3 regions of the Bacillus altitudinis genome follow, and region 2 is predicted to be linked to each of the others. Evidence: riboswitches for the same ligand, from Rfam matches in the RefSeq annotation. Region 2 holds a riboswitch; each other region holds the start of a gene.
What was found. A riboswitch is a leader RNA that binds a small molecule or an ion and turns the genes downstream of it on or off. The one in region 2 is predicted to bind S-adenosylmethionine.
Positions count from the first base shown of each region.

Region 1 (5,249 bases), 1.8 Mb from region 2:
GTCGCCTTCACTGTTTTCATAAGCTTTCGCTGTTAGTTCAGGAGCGATTTTTTTGAATTTTAGGTTCTTCGGGTTTTCTTTGATGTTTTTGACTGTTGCGTTGATTGTATCTACTTTTGGATCAAGCTTGATCACACCAGCATTTTGTAATAGGGCAAGCATACGTCCTTGCTCAGCTACGTTGTTTGTCATGATGATCGTGCCGCCGTTTGGAATATCTTTTACTGATTTGTATTTCTTAGAGTAGATACCGAAAGGCTCAAGGTGAACGGCACCAGCACTCACTAAGTTGTAATCTTTGTTTGATTTATTTTCTTCGTTCAAGTAAGGGATATGTTGGAAAAAGTTCGCATCCACTTCTTTTTCAGCTAATGCTTTGTTGTACATTTTATAATCGCTCAGTACTTTCACTTTTAGATCGTAGCCTTTTTCTTTTAGAAGTGGTTTTGCTTCTTCAAGAATCTCGGCATGTGGTGTTTTTGAAGCGGCAACCGTGATGGTTTTGTTATCGCTTGCGTTATTTGATGAACCGCAAGCAGCTAAAATGCCTGCAAATGCTAGAAATAGTGCACTTAAAATCAATTTCTTCATGAATAATTCCTCCCTTAACGTTTATCAATTTTATTTGTAATCAAATCACCGATTATTTGAATGATAAAGACGATGATCAGAATAAACACAGTGGCTACAAGTGTGACATCTGTATTACCAGATTGGTATCCTTCTACATAAGCAAGGTCACCAAGTCCGCCTGCTCCAATTGCTCCTGCAATCGCAGTAGAGCCAATCAGAGCAATCGCTGTTACAGTAATTCCTGAAATAAGGGCTGGCAGTGATTCTGGAAGCAATACTTTGAAAATTATGGTCGACGTTTTTGCTCCCATAGATCGTGCTGCTTCAATGACTCCTTTGTCTACTTCACGCAGTGCAATTTCGACAAGACGTGCGTAGAAAGGGGCTGAGCCAATGACAAGGGCTGGTAATGCTGCATTTGGACCTAATATCGTGCCCATAATTAGTTTAGTAAATCCTAATAATAGAATGATTAATATGATAAAGGGAATCGATCTGAAAATGTTGACTACTGCGCCGATGACAGCATTAATTGGTTTGTTTTCCCACAAACCGCCTTTACTTGTCAAAAAGAGCAACAGCCCAAGGATGATGCCGATAGCAAAAGCAAACGCTAATGCAATGAGTGTCATATAGACCGTTTCACCCGTCGCGTTCCAAATAACCTCTAGATCAACGTTCGGAAACCATTTCTCAAACATGTGTCATCACCTCGATTTCAACCTGTTTGCTTTGGATATAGGCGATGGCTTTTTCAACTTCGTTCTCGTCTCCATTAATATGGATAAAGAGTGTTCCAAACGCGCCTTCCTGCGTTTGAGAAATCTTTCCTTGCAGGATGTTCACATCGACCTTGAAGGATCGAATAATTTCCGTGATCAGCGGCTGTTCGGCAGAATCTCCAATAAAGGACAACCTGACGACCTGACCTTCTTTTACTCTCTCTAGGACGTGCTCGATCGTTTCTTTTGCTTCTTCTGGTTCAGCAAGCTGTTTCACGAATCGCTTCGTCATTTCTTCTTTCGGCTGTCTGAAGACACGTAATACTTCGCCTTCTTCGACAATACGGCCATTCTCCATCACTGCCACACGGTGACAAATTTTGCGAATGACGTGCATTTCATGTGTGATCAATACAATGGTGAGTCCTAGTCGTTTATTAATATCGGCTAAAAGCTCAAGGATGGAATCCGTTGTTTGTGGATCAAGCGCAGAAGTGGCTTCGTCACATAGCAGAACTTTTGGGTCATTCGCTAATGCTCTCGCAATCCCTACACGCTGCTTTTGCCCGCCGCTGAGCTGAGAAGGATATGCATTTTCTTTTCCTTCTAAACCGACCAATTTAATCAGTTCGTTTGCACGAGCTCTCCGTTTTGACGTTGGTACACCTGCGATCTCGAGCGGGAACATAATATTTTGTCTCACTGTTCTTGACCAGAGCAAGTTAAAGTGTTGGAAAATCATGCTGATTTCTTGTCTTGCTTTCCGAAGTTTCGCATTCGATACTTCATTGATCCGGTTGCCTGCCACTTCAACGATTCCTTCTGTTGGCAACTCCAGACCGTTTAATAGGCGAATCAAGGAGCTTTTCCCAGCGCCGCTATACCCGATAATTCCGAATATTTCACCTTTATCGATATCCAAGTTGACGTCTTTCACGGCATCAACATTTCCGCTTTTTGAAAGATACGTTTTTGATACATTCTGTAAATGGATCACAGTCTGTTCACCTGCTTTCTTGCTGAATCTATAGGTTGCCATCACATACGTTCAATTATTCTTCCGACTGTTATGACGCTAGCCTGACGCAAGGTCAGTAAAAAAGACCTAACTGCAACGCAAGCAGAAAGGCCTTTTATATCAAATACGCCTTTCTCTCATCTTTCAAAGCGTTGCGGCTTTGAGTGAATTGGCACCAATTTCAGCTATGCTGACGGTTGCCGGGTTTCATAGGGCACGTCCCTCCACCTCTCTTAATAAGAGAAAATATGTTGTTTTATGTGATGTTCATGTTTTTACTAACGTAGAATATCATGCTATCTGAGATATGTCAACGCTGTAAATCGCTAATTTCCAAGTAAACGACTACGTTATCATTTTTCGAAAAAAACCGTTCGTCAGCCAAAGTACCGCTTCTAGTCTTAGAAGAGCTCGAAATGAGCCTTTCACTTTCACTTGTCCTCTGCTGATCAGCTGCTGTAAGGACATGTCTCCATCTAATAATTGCAAAATCTCTTTTCGCTCACCATAAAAGATGAGATCCGATAACTCAATTGCAGGTAGTTTCTTCACTTCACCACGTTCATCCACAATCAATGTACAAGAGTCCGTTTCCGCCTCAAATGTAATCTTCAAGGATGATGATGAGAGCAACGGCTTTAACAATAATCGCTGCCCTGCACTTCCATGGGCTTTCACATTTTCCACATGTATAACCTCCCTGTCATTTGGTTATACATAACATTTCTCTACAAACATCGGCTTGTCCTTTATAAATAGCTCGACAAATTTTCAAATGAATTGCTTGAAATATGACAAAAAACCGCTTTATTTAGCGGTTTCAATCATTTCGTGAAGATATGGAACGGAGTGAAAGGCATAGCCTTTTTGCACGATTTCACCCTTTTTAAACAGGAGAAAGCAAGGGACACTTTCGATCTCAAATGCTTTTGCAAAACTTGGCGAGTAATTTAAGTTATTTTCATAAAAAGGAACTTCCGGCTGCATGGCATCAACCACTGCCAGCATCTTCTTTGCCAGCTGGCATGTTCCGCAAAATGGTGTATATAAGTACAAAAGAAATAAATCGTCCTCTATCTCCTTGAATTCATGCTCTTCAATCTCTTTCATATACGTCACCCTTATAAATATTTCGAATGAACATCAATGTTTGCAGCTAATAGAATAGATGCAATGTGGGCTGACGGTGAAGCGGCCACTTCGCGGTACGTTCTGTCGACAAAAAGATGCAGTGCTTCAGGGAATTCTTTTCGGAATTGCTTCCGCAGTTTGTCGCCAGCATCGTCACTGTCTGCTAATATGTAAACGTCTTTCCCGAATAAATCGTCCACAAGCTGATCCAGCTTCGATGTACTGATCGTGCCATTGGTGCAAATGATGGTAACAGGTTCACTTATGACTTCTTTTAGCTTCTGTTTATCTGATTTACCTTCTACAATGATGACCTTTTCTATCTCGACATTCATCACGATCACCTGGCCCTTTTGACGTTGATTCACTTCTTCCTTAGATTACAATCTTTCATTCGGGTTGTAAAGATTGGGCACTTGATCAACAAAAAGGCTGTAGCATTCACTCACTACAGCCTTATCTGTGATTAGCACCAGCCATTTTCATCGTCACAGTCTACATATTTTTCAGTCCCATGGGTCAACGTATCTGACAGACGATAAAAACGGTTTTGATCATAGGAATAACCTGATTTTAATTCATATTGATTTTCACTAATCATCGTGCCAATCTCTTCGTTTTGATGGTAAAGCACCATGCCGCTCTCTTTGAATCGTCCAGTGACATGCTCTGTTATATCCACCTGTTCTTTTTGAAAAGACAAATTGGACACCCCCCCCATAAAGGTAGAGTGTCCAATTTCACATGAATTAGTCTTCTTTTGTCATTTCTTCATATTGCTCAGCTGTCATTAAGTTCTCGATTTCAGACGCATCCGCTGGCTCTACTACGATCATCCAAGCTTTTTCGTATGGAGAGTCGTTGACGAACTCTGGACTGTCATCAAGCTCATCGTTCACTTCAACGATTGTGCCGTTAATCGGTGCGTATAGTTCAGAAACTGTTTTGACTGATTCTACACTTCCGAAAGGCTCGTCCGCTGTGATTTTGTCTCCTACTTCAGGAAGCTCAACGAACACGATATCCCCTAGCTCAGATTGAGCAAAATGCGTAATACCGATACGCACCTTATCTCCTTCTACTTTGACCCATTCATGTTCTTCTGAATAACGTAAATCTTTTGGTGTGCTCATTTCATACCCCTCCAGTCTTTTCTTACAATCTATATTGAAGATACCACAATCTGAATGAAAGTTACATCATTTCCAGACGCTTTTAAATGTATCTTCATTAAATCCAACTGTCACTCGTTTGCCGTCTGTTGTAATTGGACGCTTGATTAGCATTCCGTTAGACGCAAGTAATTCAAGCTGCTCGTCCTCTGACATTGCAGGAAGTTTATCTTTCAGCTGCAGCTCTCTGTATTTCTGACCGCTCGTATTAAAGAATTTCTTCAGCTCTAAACCGCTTTTTTCGTAAAGGGCTTTTAATGTTTCTTTATCAGGCGTCTCTTCGACGATATGTATGCTGTTGATGTCTTTATTGTGTTCTTCCAGCCATTTCTTTGCTTTTCGGCATGTACCGCAAGATGGGTATTCGTAAAAATCTAAAGCCACCATTTTCACCTCCTGCAAATAGTGACAACATTTTATCACAAAACATGTTAAAAACCTAAATGTATGCTTACAAAAAGGTGCGACATGATATCCGCACCTTTTAAGCCGTCTTATACGATATATTTCTCTGCTTCAAAGATTCGTTTCGCCACCTCACGCTTTTTCGCAATGACATTCATTGGCGTGAATCTTGTCAGCTTGCGAAGGGCTGACAGACTCATACGGAGTGAATCTCCTTCTTCCATGGCA
Region 1 covers NZ_CP009108.1:187,441-192,689, forward strand. Annotated here, with positions in the region: gene metQ (methionine ABC transporter substrate-binding lipoprotein MetQ) at 1-591, opposite strand, end outside; gene ID12_RS01005 (methionine ABC transporter permease) at 606-1,274, opposite strand; gene ID12_RS01010 (methionine ABC transporter ATP-binding protein) at 1,267-2,292, opposite strand; SAM riboswitch class I at 2,448-2,556, opposite strand; gene ID12_RS01015 (SCP2 sterol-binding domain-containing protein) at 2,659-3,000, opposite strand; gene ID12_RS01020 (thioredoxin family protein) at 3,121-3,423, opposite strand; gene ID12_RS01025 (toprim domain-containing protein) at 3,435-3,779, opposite strand; gene ID12_RS01030 (YusG family protein) at 3,911-4,147, opposite strand; gene gcvH (glycine cleavage system protein GcvH) at 4,194-4,577, opposite strand; gene ID12_RS01040 (arsenate reductase family protein) at 4,644-5,000, opposite strand; gene ID12_RS01045 (acyl-CoA dehydrogenase family protein) at 5,111-5,249, opposite strand, start outside.
Region 1: it holds a riboswitch for S-adenosylmethionine, as region 2 does, so the genes downstream of both, ID12_RS01010 (methionine ABC transporter ATP-binding protein) here and ID12_RS10165 (bifunctional homocysteine S-methyltransferase/methylenetetrahydrofolate reductase) in region 2, are expected to answer to the same signal.

Region 2 (5,249 bases):
ATATGTCCACTTTTGATTTTGCTGCTTTTGACGAGCTGTTCGCTGAATTGATAGACGACTTCATCTACTTTTTTGACCATAGACGAAATAACGGCTTTTTCAGCTGTATAATACTGATCGCTGTCCACGCCGATTGCATATTTGCCTTGCGCTTGCGCTTCTTTTAATACACCAACACCCGTATAACCGGCTGCGGCATATAAAACATCTGCTTTCTTTTTGATCATGTCTTTCGCTATGTTACTGCCTTTACCTGCATCACTAAATGTGCCAGCATACGTGGATACGACCTTAATTTTCGGATTCACTGATTTTGCGCCTTTTTGATAGCCTTGTTCAAATCGATGGATCACCTCTGCATCGACTCCGCCCACAAAACCAATGACATCGCTTTTTGTTGTCATGGCAGCAAGTGCTCCCGCTAAATAGCTGCCCTGCTCTTCTTTAAAAGTCACTGATGTGACATTTTTCAGTTCAGACACAGCATCAATGAGTAAAAATTGCTTTTTCGGATATTTTTTCGCTACCTTTTCTAAGTCTTCTTGCATACTGAAACCTACACCGATGATCAGGTCATTTCCATCTTTCACAAGCTCGGTCAGCCCTTTTTCATATGTATCGGTTTCTGCAATTTCTCTATAATCGAATTCAATGCCAAGCTCATCACGTGCTTTTTCTAATCCTTTAAATGATGAATCGTTAAATGATTGATCACCAAGACCATCATCCGTCAGCATGACACCAATATGCTTCGTATTTGATACCGGTGGTCCCCCCTGCTGATTGCTGCATGAGGCGAGTACCATGATCATAGCTGCCATCAGAAGTAATGAAATCTTCACTTTCATCCAAAAACACACTCCTTTTATCATCCTTACCCCTTATTTATCGGATTTGAGAGTCATTGTTTCAATGATAAAGTGAAGGATTTTCAGCTTTTTTCATGACTTTTTTCACTGAAAAAAACCATTATTTATGACAAAAATAAAAAAAGTGAGCAAATGCTCACTTTTTCTCGTATGTCCATCCTTCTTTTTGGTAAACAAGATCATTTTTCATCAGATGACCTAATGCTCGTTTGAAGGCTGCTTTGCTCATTTGAAATCTTTCCCGGATATCTTCTGGATCGCTTTTATCGCCGAAAGGCATTGCACCGTTTCTCGTTCTCATGTAAGTTAAGATTTCTTCTGCATCGACAGATAATGCATCCTGCTTTCTCGGAAGCAGAGAAACGTTTACAGTTCCGTCCTCTTTCACTGCAATGACGCGTCCTGTCACGGTCGATCCCAATCTAGGCTCTTCCTTTCGTTCCGTGCGGTGGATAAATCCACGCACGCCTGTATCTGTCAGCATAAAAGAACCTGTCGCAATTAAGCGATAGATTGTCCCCGTGATTTCTTTGTTCATTAACGTTTCTGGCGCCTCAGTAAACAATTCACTGATCACATCTTCAGTGGCTGGTTTTGCGAACATTCTCCCGTAACTTGTCACTTTGAGCATACAGTATAGTTTGTCGCCTTTTTTCGGCCACGCTTCCTCAAAAGGCGGGAGGTGTTCAGTTGCAACAAGTGCATCCTTTGACAAACCTATATCGACAAAAGCACCCATATCTTCTACAACGTCTACGACTTCTACCCAGTCGTATGTATGTGCATTGATTTTAGGAATTTTCATCGTCGCTGCCAGTCTTTCCTCATGATCTACATATAAGTAGACCTCTACTTCATCACGATCTCCAATATCCTCTGTCATCTCACTGCGATGTAGGAGAACAGAATCTTCGCCATCTGTTAAAAAGTAGCCGTATTCCATCTCGTTATCTATTTGCAAGGTCAGTTGCTCACCTGGTCTCATGTTCTCTTCCTTCCTATCTGCCCTTAAAAGAGCGTTCGTTCATCTTTTGATTCACTTTATTCTACTATACTTCTGTCATCATGAACATCTCTAGTTCTGTTAGCTAAAGTGGACAAACTGTACTTGAATTATACCGCATACATCTGAACTCTCTTCGATAAAGTTTCTTCTTCCCCTATGGGCATGATAAAATAGACGCAATATCTATAGTTGGAGGTCATATGTGATGGCAAAAGAAAGTTCATTTGATATTGTATCGAAGGTGGAGCTGCCAGAGGTGCAAAACGCCATTCAAGCAGCACTGAAAGAAATTAAAAACCGTTATGATTTTAAAGGAAGTAAAAGTGATATTTCACTAGAAAAAGAAGAACTCGTTCTCATTTCTGATGATGACTTCAAGCTGGAGCAGCTAAAGGATGTCCTTGTGACAAAACTGATTAAACGAAACGTACCGACTAAAAACATTGACTACGGAAAAACAGAACATGCCCTAGGTGGAACCGTTCGCCAGCGTGCAAAGCTGATTAGCGGGATTGATAAGGACAATGCCAAAAAGATCAATGCCTTGATCAAACAATCTGGTATAAAAGTAAAGTCGCAATTTCAAGATGACCAAGTGCGTGTGACAGGAAAAAATAAAGATGATTTACAAGAAGTGATTGCGCTTATGCGCAAGGCAGATTTACCGATTGACGTCCAATTTATAAATTTTCGATAAATTTCAAATTTTCCATTGATTATTTCCGATTTTTTCGATACAGTTGATGGAAGTTCAATTCATTGACATGTTCATATCGCTTTCTTATCAAGAGAGGCAGAGGGACTGGCCCTGTGAAGCCTCAGCAACCGGTGTAGTAGAAATCTATTTTCTATGACCAAGGTGCTAAATCCAGCAAGCAACTGCTTGGAAGATAAGAAGAAGAATTTCAATACAGCCAAAAAGTCTTCTTCTTATCAGAAGGCTTTTTTTGTTACATAGAAATAAGGAGGAAACCAATGGGCCTATTACAAGACTTACAAAATCGCGTACTGATTGCTGATGGAGCAATGGGAACACTTTTATACTCTTATGGCATTGACCGTTGCTTTGAAGAATTAAATTTATCAAAAGAAGATGAAGTCAAAAGAGTGCACGAGGCATATGTGCAAGCTGGAGCGGACATTATTCAAACGAACACATACGGTGCGAATTATATTAAACTATCCCGCTACGGTTTAGAAGAAGAAACAAAACGCATTAACACAAAAGCTGTACAAATTGCCAAAGCAGCCGCTGGCTCAGCTTATGTCCTTGGAACGATCGGTGGCATTCGAACATTTAACAAAAATGCCTACTCTTTAGACGAGATTAAACGGAGCTTTAGAGAACAGCTCTATATCCTTTTAAATGAAGAGCCTGATGGGTTACTGCTTGAAACATATTACGATATTGAAGAAGCAAAAGCCGTTCTTGAGATTGCTCGCAAAGAAACAGCGCTTCCGATTGTCATGAACGTCTCCATGCATGAGCAAGGTGTATTGCAGGACGGTACACCGCTAAAAGACGGCTTATCTGAATTATCCTCACTTGGCGCTGATGTCGTCGGCATTAACTGCCGATTAGGCCCTTATCATATGATTCAGGCACTTGAAGGCGTTCCACTTTTGCAAAATTCGCATTTATCTGTCTATCCAAACAGCAGTCTCCCCTCCCTTGAAGAAGGCAGACTCGTCTATGATACAGATAATGATTATTTCCGAAAAAGTGCACTTGAGTTTAGAAATCAGGGCGCACGAATCATTGGAGGCTGCTGCGGAACAACCCCTCAGCATATAAGCGCCATGGCTGAGGCGGTCAAAGATTTAGCACCTATCACCGAAAAAGAAGTGAAAGTATTAAAAGAAGAAATCATTTCCATCCAAGATCAACGGACAGAACCAGGTCTTGACGAGCTGGCTGTGAAAAAACGTTCGATTATCGTCGAGCTGGACCCGCCGAAGAAGCTGAACTTTGAAAAATTCCTCGTCGCAGCGAACGAATTAAAAAGTGCAGGCATTGATGCCCTCACACTGGCCGATAACTCTCTAGCTACCCCGCGTATTAGCAATGTGGCATGCGGCGCTTTATTAAAACAGCAGCTTGATATGCGTTCACTTGTCCATATCACATGTCGTGATCGCAATTTGATTGGACTCCAATCTCATTTAATGGGGCTAGACACGCTTGGACTAACCGATATTTTAGCCATCACAGGCGATCCGTCTAAAATTGGAGACTTCCCAGGTGCGACATCTGTGTATGATTTAACCTCCTTTGATTTGATCCGTCTGATCAAACAATTTAACGAGGGACTATCTTTCTCCGGGAAGCCGCTCGGGAAAAAGACTAATTTTTCTGTGGCTGGTGCGTTTAATCCAAATGTCCGTCATATTGATAAAGCGGTCAAACGCCTCGAGAAGAAAATCGAATACGGTGCCGATTATTTTATTTCACAACCTGTATACTCTGAGGAACAGCTTGTGAAGATTCATGAAGAAAGCCGACATTTAGATAAACCGATTTACATCGGTATTATGCCGCTAACAAGCAGCCGAAACGCAGAGTTTATTCATCATGAAATTCCCGGCATTAAATTGTCTGACTCGATTCGTGAGATTATGGCCAAGGCAGGCGAAAATAAAGAAAAGCAGCGGACAGAAGGGTTAGCGATTGCCCGCTCTTTATTAGATACAGCTTGCGAATTGTTTAATGGTATCTATTTAATTACCCCTTTCCTTCGATCAGATTTAACAGCAGAACTGACAACTTACATCCATCAGAAAGAAAAGGAGCCAAACATCCATGCCAACTATCACTGAACAGCTCAAAAAACGCATCCTCGTCCTTGACGGTGCAATGGGCACAATGATTCAAAACGCCGATCTCACAGCAGAGGATTTCGGCGGAGAAGAGTATGAGGGCTGTAACGAATATTTAAACGTCACAGCCCCTCACATTATCTCCACGATTCACCGGCAATACCTAGAGGCAAGTGCTGACCTCATTGAAACAAATACATTCGGTGCGACGAAGCTCGTTCTCGATGAATATGGACTTGGCCATCTCGCCTATGAATTGAACGTAAAAGCAGCTCAGCTGGCAAAGCGTGAAGCAGACCGTTTGTCGACGCCAGACTGGCCCCGCTTTGTAGTAGGCGCAATGGGGCCCACTACAAAAACATTATCCGTGACAGGCGGCACAACGTTTGAAGAGCTCGTTGCAAATTATGAAGAACAAGCCCGCGCCCTGATTGATGGGAAATGTGATGCTCTTCTTTTAGAAACGAGTCAAGACATGCTGAATGTCAAAGCTGGTTTTAAAGGCATTCAAGAAGCCTTTCACGCGACCGGTATTGAGCTGCCACTGATGGTGTCAG
Region 2 covers NZ_CP009108.1:2,028,656-2,033,904, reverse strand. Annotated here, with positions in the region: gene ID12_RS10180 (BMP family lipoprotein) at 1-848, opposite strand, end outside; gene ID12_RS10175 (CvfB family protein) at 1,006-1,854, opposite strand; gene ID12_RS10170 (YajQ family cyclic di-GMP-binding protein) at 2,081-2,572, shown strand; SAM riboswitch class I at 2,654-2,772, shown strand; gene ID12_RS10165 (bifunctional homocysteine S-methyltransferase/methylenetetrahydrofolate reductase) at 2,851-4,692, shown strand; gene metH (methionine synthase) at 4,676-5,249, shown strand, end outside.

Region 3 (5,249 bases), 1.6 Mb from region 2:
TTCTTTTGCTACGAAATACAATGGAATCGCCGCTGGATCAGCCAAAGGATCATCTAAATGCCAGACGATCTTCGGAAGCTCATTCATATATTCCTCAGGAGAAATCACAGCACTAAAGTTTTGCAATCCCAGCTTATCAGCTGTTTCTTTTGCTACATCCACTTCACTGAATCCATCCTGCTGGAAACCAACAGAGAATGTCTTCAGTTCAGGGTGAAATTCCTTTGCGACCGACACGATGAAAGAAGAATCGATCCCGCCTGATAGGAATGAACCAACAGGCACATCACTTCTCATGTGGACTTTTACAGAATCATAGATAGCATCACGTACTTCTTCTACTAATTTCTGCTCTTGTGTTTGTTCAGGTTTGAATTGAACTTTCCAGTAAGTCTTAAATGCAATGTCTTGGCCTGGACGCAGTGTAAACTGATGACCTGGCTCAACTTTGTGCACTTTTTGATCAAGTGTATTTGGCTCAGGAACGAACTGAAAAGACATGTACTGCTGCAAAGCAGTCTCATCAAATAAAATGTTCTCATTCACAGCCATTAAGCTTTTGCGTTCAGAAGCAAAGTACACTTGGTCATCTATTTGTGTAAAATAGAGAGGTTTAATGCCGAAAGGATCTCTTGCGCCATATAATAACTGCGCTTCTTTATCCCAAATTAAAAAGGCAAACATGCCGCGAAGCTTCGATGCCGCTTCTTCTTTATAGTGGCGATATGTGGCAAGAAGGACTTCCGTATCAGAATCTGTGCTGAACGTATAGCCTTTTTTCACAAGCTCTTCTTTCAGCTCCACATAGTTATAAATTTCTCCGTTGAAAATAATCCAATATTTTTCATCTTCATAAGAAAGCGGCTGCTTTCCGTGTTCAACATCTATAATACTTAAACGTCTAAATCCAAATCCTACATGCTCATCATGAAAGTACCCCTCATCATCCGGACCTCGATGAACGATGAGACGATTCATTTGCTTAATTAACTCTTCCTGCTCAGTAGTTTCGGACAATGGACGGTGATTAAATACACCAACAAACCCACACATATTATTGCCTCCACGTTATGTTATTTCTTAAAAGTAGACCTATAATTAGACAGTATTTTGTCCAATTTTGTTTCACATTTTTACGCTTTTTGTAGAATTTTTTTTAATCAAAAGGAAAACCGCTTAAAATAAGCGGTTTTGTATGTTGTTATTCTCCTAATGCTTCCTTGCGAAGCGTGTCGGCTTTATCCGTTTTTTCCCATGGAAGATCCAAGTCATGACGGCCAAAATGTCCATATGCAGCGGTTTGTTTATAGATCGGACGACGTAAGTCAAGCATTTTAATAATGCCGGCTGGACGAAGATCAAAGTTTGCACGTACCACTTCAATTAATTTCTCTTCAGAGGCTTTTCCTGTTCCAAATGTATCAATTGAAATGGAGACAGGCTGTGCAACACCAATTGCATAAGCAAGCTGTACTTCACATGAATCTGCAAGACCAGCTGCTACGATGTTTTTCGCTACATAGCGAGCCGCATATGCTGCAGAACGGTCAACCTTCGTTGCATCCTTACCAGAGAAAGCACCGCCACCGTGACGAGCATACCCGCCATATGTATCAACGATGATTTTACGTCCAGTTAAACCAGCATCCCCTTGAGGTCCACCGATGACAAAGCGGCCTGTTGGGTTGATGAAGTATTTTGTTTCTTCATCGATCAGTTCACTTGGAACGACAGGGCGGATGACATGCTCTTTTAAGTCGCTTTGAATTTGTTCAAGCGTCACTTCTGGTGCATGCTGTGTAGAAATAACCACCGTATCAATACGAACTGGTTTGTTTTGTTCATCATATTCAACTGTTACTTGAGTTTTTCCGTCTGGACGAAGGTATGCAAGTGTTTCATTCTTGCGTACTTCTGTTAAACGGCGAGATAATTTATGTGCAAGAGAAATCGGCAGTGGCATAAGCTCTTCAGTTTCGTTGTTTGCAAAACCAAACATCAAACCTTGGTCACCTGCACCGATCGCATCAATTTCTTCTTCAGTCATTGTTCCTTCACGTGCTTCAAGCGCTTTGTCTACACCTTGCGCAATATCAGCAGACTGTTCATCAATTGATGTAAGAACCGCACATGTTTCCGCATCAAAACCATATTTCGCACGTGTGTAGCCAATTTCCTTAATCGTGTCACGCACCGTCTTTGGAATGTCGACATAAGTAGACGTTGTAATCTCACCGCTTACTAATACGAGACCGGTTGTTACAGAAGTTTCACAGGCAACACGTGCATTTGGATCTTTCTTTAAAATTTCATCCAAAATGCTGTCTGAAATTTGATCACAGATTTTATCTGGATGTCCTTCGGTCACTGATTCTGAAGTAAATAAACGACGATTTTGACTCATAATGGCTATTTCCTCCTGTACAAGACCACATCATCCCAAGATGAGGCCTCCAATATGATACGGAACTCGTTCCCTCTTATATTTCAACATGTTTATATTAGAGATGTTATTGGCAATTTGTTCATATGATATCCCAAAAATAAAAAAACCATTTCCTTCATTGCGAGGAAAGGGTCTGAGATCGCATGCCTTTCACTCTTATCGCTCAAGGTGTTCTTGTACCTTGCATCAGGTTAGCACCTTGGTTTCTCAGCATGTTCATGCCTTTTTCATAAGAAACCGGTTGCTGGGCTTCATCGGGCCTGTCCCTCCACCAACTCGGGATAAGAGTATCCGTTCAATAAGATATCTTATCTTAAACCCTTGCGTCATGTCAATGGTTCATAGGAATTATCTCCCCTTTTTTTCACCTCATCATTAGCATCACCAAAAAGCATATTTTCATAGCAGAAATGAAAAAACACACACAAAAATGTTTAAATAGTATAGACTATTATTATCAATGTGTTATACTAATCAAAACAAACAAATTCAACGGTAAAGGAAGGGTTTTTTTATGAACTCAGTGGATTTAAAAGAAGATTTGCAGTCATTGCTCTCATTAGAAAATACGCACCAAAATTTATCTGTTCCGAAACTTGTTGAAAAGATTTTGGCACGTAATGAAGGCGTTTTAACTTCAACTGGTGCTGTCCGCGCCACAACTGGTGCCTACACTGGACGTTCGCCTAAAGATAAATTCATCGTAAAAGAAGAAAACTCTGAACATAAAATTGATTGGGGTCAAGTCAATCAGCCGATCTCGAAAGAGGCATTTGATCGTTTATATACAAAGGTTGTGTCATACTTAAAAGAACGTGATGAACTATTTGTCTTTGATGGTTTTGCCGGTGCTGACGAAAAATACCGTATGCCAATTACAGTTGTAAATGAATTCGCTTGGCACAATCTCTTTGCAAAGCAACTATTCATCAGACCTGATGGATCAACACCATCATCAAACGAAAAACCTTTCACCATCTTATCTGCACCTCACTTTAAAGCAGATCCTGAAACAGATGGCACAAACTCTGAAACGTTTATTATCGTTTCTTTTGAAAAACGGACGATTCTGATCGGTGGAACAGAATATGCAGGTGAGATGAAAAAATCCATTTTCTCTGTTATGAACTACCTGCTTCCTGAACAAGATATTTTATCAATGCACTGCTCTGCTAACGTCGGTCAAGAAGGCGATGTTGCTTTATTTTTCGGCCTTTCAGGTACTGGAAAAACGACGCTTTCTGCAAGTGCAAGCCGCAAGCTGATTGGAGACGATGAGCATGGCTGGTCTAACACAGGTGTCTTCAATATTGAAGGCGGATGCTATGCAAAATGCGTGAACTTAAGTGAAGAAAAAGAACCACAAATTTACAAAGCCATCAGCTTCGGATCAGTGCTTGAAAATGTAGTACTTGATGAAGAAACACGTGAAGCAGATTATGATGACACATTCTTTACTGAAAATACACGTGCGGCTTACCCAATCGAAATGATTGATAACATCGTGAAACCAAGTATTGCAGGTCACCCATCTGCCATCGTCTTTTTAACAGCTGATGCATTCGGCGTTTTACCTCCAATCAGCCGTTTAACGAAAGAACAAGCCATGTACCACTTCTTGAGTGGTTACACAAGTAAACTAGCTGGAACTGAGCGTGGCGTGACGTCACCAGAAACAACGTTCTCTACTTGCTTTGGTTCACCATTCTTGCCACTTCCTGCTCATGTCTATGCTGAAATGCTTGGTAAAAAAATCGATGAGCACGGCGCAAAAGTATTCCTTGTGAATACAGGCTGGACTGGCGGCGGCTACGGTACGGGCAAACGAATGAATCTTGCTCATACAAGAGCAATGGTGCAGGCAGCGATCGAAGGCGATCTTGACAACGCTGAAATGATCACTGACGACATCTTCGGATTACACATCCCGCTTCATATTCCAGGAGTGCCAGATGAAGTGCTTCAGCCTGCTAAAACATGGGACGATCAAGAGGCTTACAAAGAAAAAGCACACTTCCTTGCAAATGAATTTAAAAAGAACTTTAAAAAATTCAGCCATGCAGCAAGTGATATTGAAGCAAAAGGCGGACCACTCGTCTAATCAAAAGGAAAAAGCTGAGGGAATGAATCCCTCAGCTTTTTTAGTTCGTTGAATGTAATGACACAAGACGGTACGTCACCTTCGTGACATTGTCTGTGAGCTCCAGCTTTTCAACATGTGCTGTCCCTGTTTTTTCTCCGTCTTTCGTTTTACGCACCTCAAGCGGAATATTTAATGGATAAATGCGGTACCCTTCCTTCATGAGCTCAAACACATTTTCTTCAATTCTTGTCTCTTTTCCTTTTGTGACAATCATTGTATTAAATTCAACAGGCATTCCCATAATGAAAATCCCCCTACTTTCTATATTTCTTTCTACCGTTTATTTTACCACATTTCCGCCTTTTCGGCTGTGCATCCATGTCGTCAGCCGTCTGACAATCTCCCGGTTATGCTGTGGCGGGAAATAATGATGATATCCGTGAAAATACCATGTTTCCACAGACTTGCCATGCTGACGCAGTGCATCTTCTAATAAATACGCATGCTCAATGGATACATTCTCATCCAGCTCCCCATGAATGATTAGGACAGGTGCTTCAATTTGGTGCACATGATTCAAAGGCGTTCTAGCCTCATATGCTTCTGGTACCTTATGCGGAGGACCTCCTATCACACGCTTCATCATTCTTCTCATATCCACACGTTCTTCATAGGTGAGCTTCATATCACTTACGCCTCCCCATGTCACAAAGGAAGCGG
Region 3 covers NZ_CP009108.1:3,634,055-3,639,303, forward strand. Annotated here, with positions in the region: gene asnB (asparagine synthase (glutamine-hydrolyzing)) at 1-1,053, opposite strand, end outside; gene metK (methionine adenosyltransferase) at 1,202-2,404, opposite strand; SAM riboswitch class I at 2,600-2,734, opposite strand; gene pckA (phosphoenolpyruvate carboxykinase (ATP)) at 2,961-4,547, shown strand; gene ID12_RS18340 (DUF2584 domain-containing protein) at 4,588-4,830, opposite strand; gene ID12_RS18345 (alpha/beta hydrolase family protein) at 4,870-5,249, opposite strand, start outside.
Region 3: it holds a riboswitch for S-adenosylmethionine, as region 2 does, so the genes downstream of both, metK (methionine adenosyltransferase) here and ID12_RS10165 (bifunctional homocysteine S-methyltransferase/methylenetetrahydrofolate reductase) in region 2, are expected to answer to the same signal.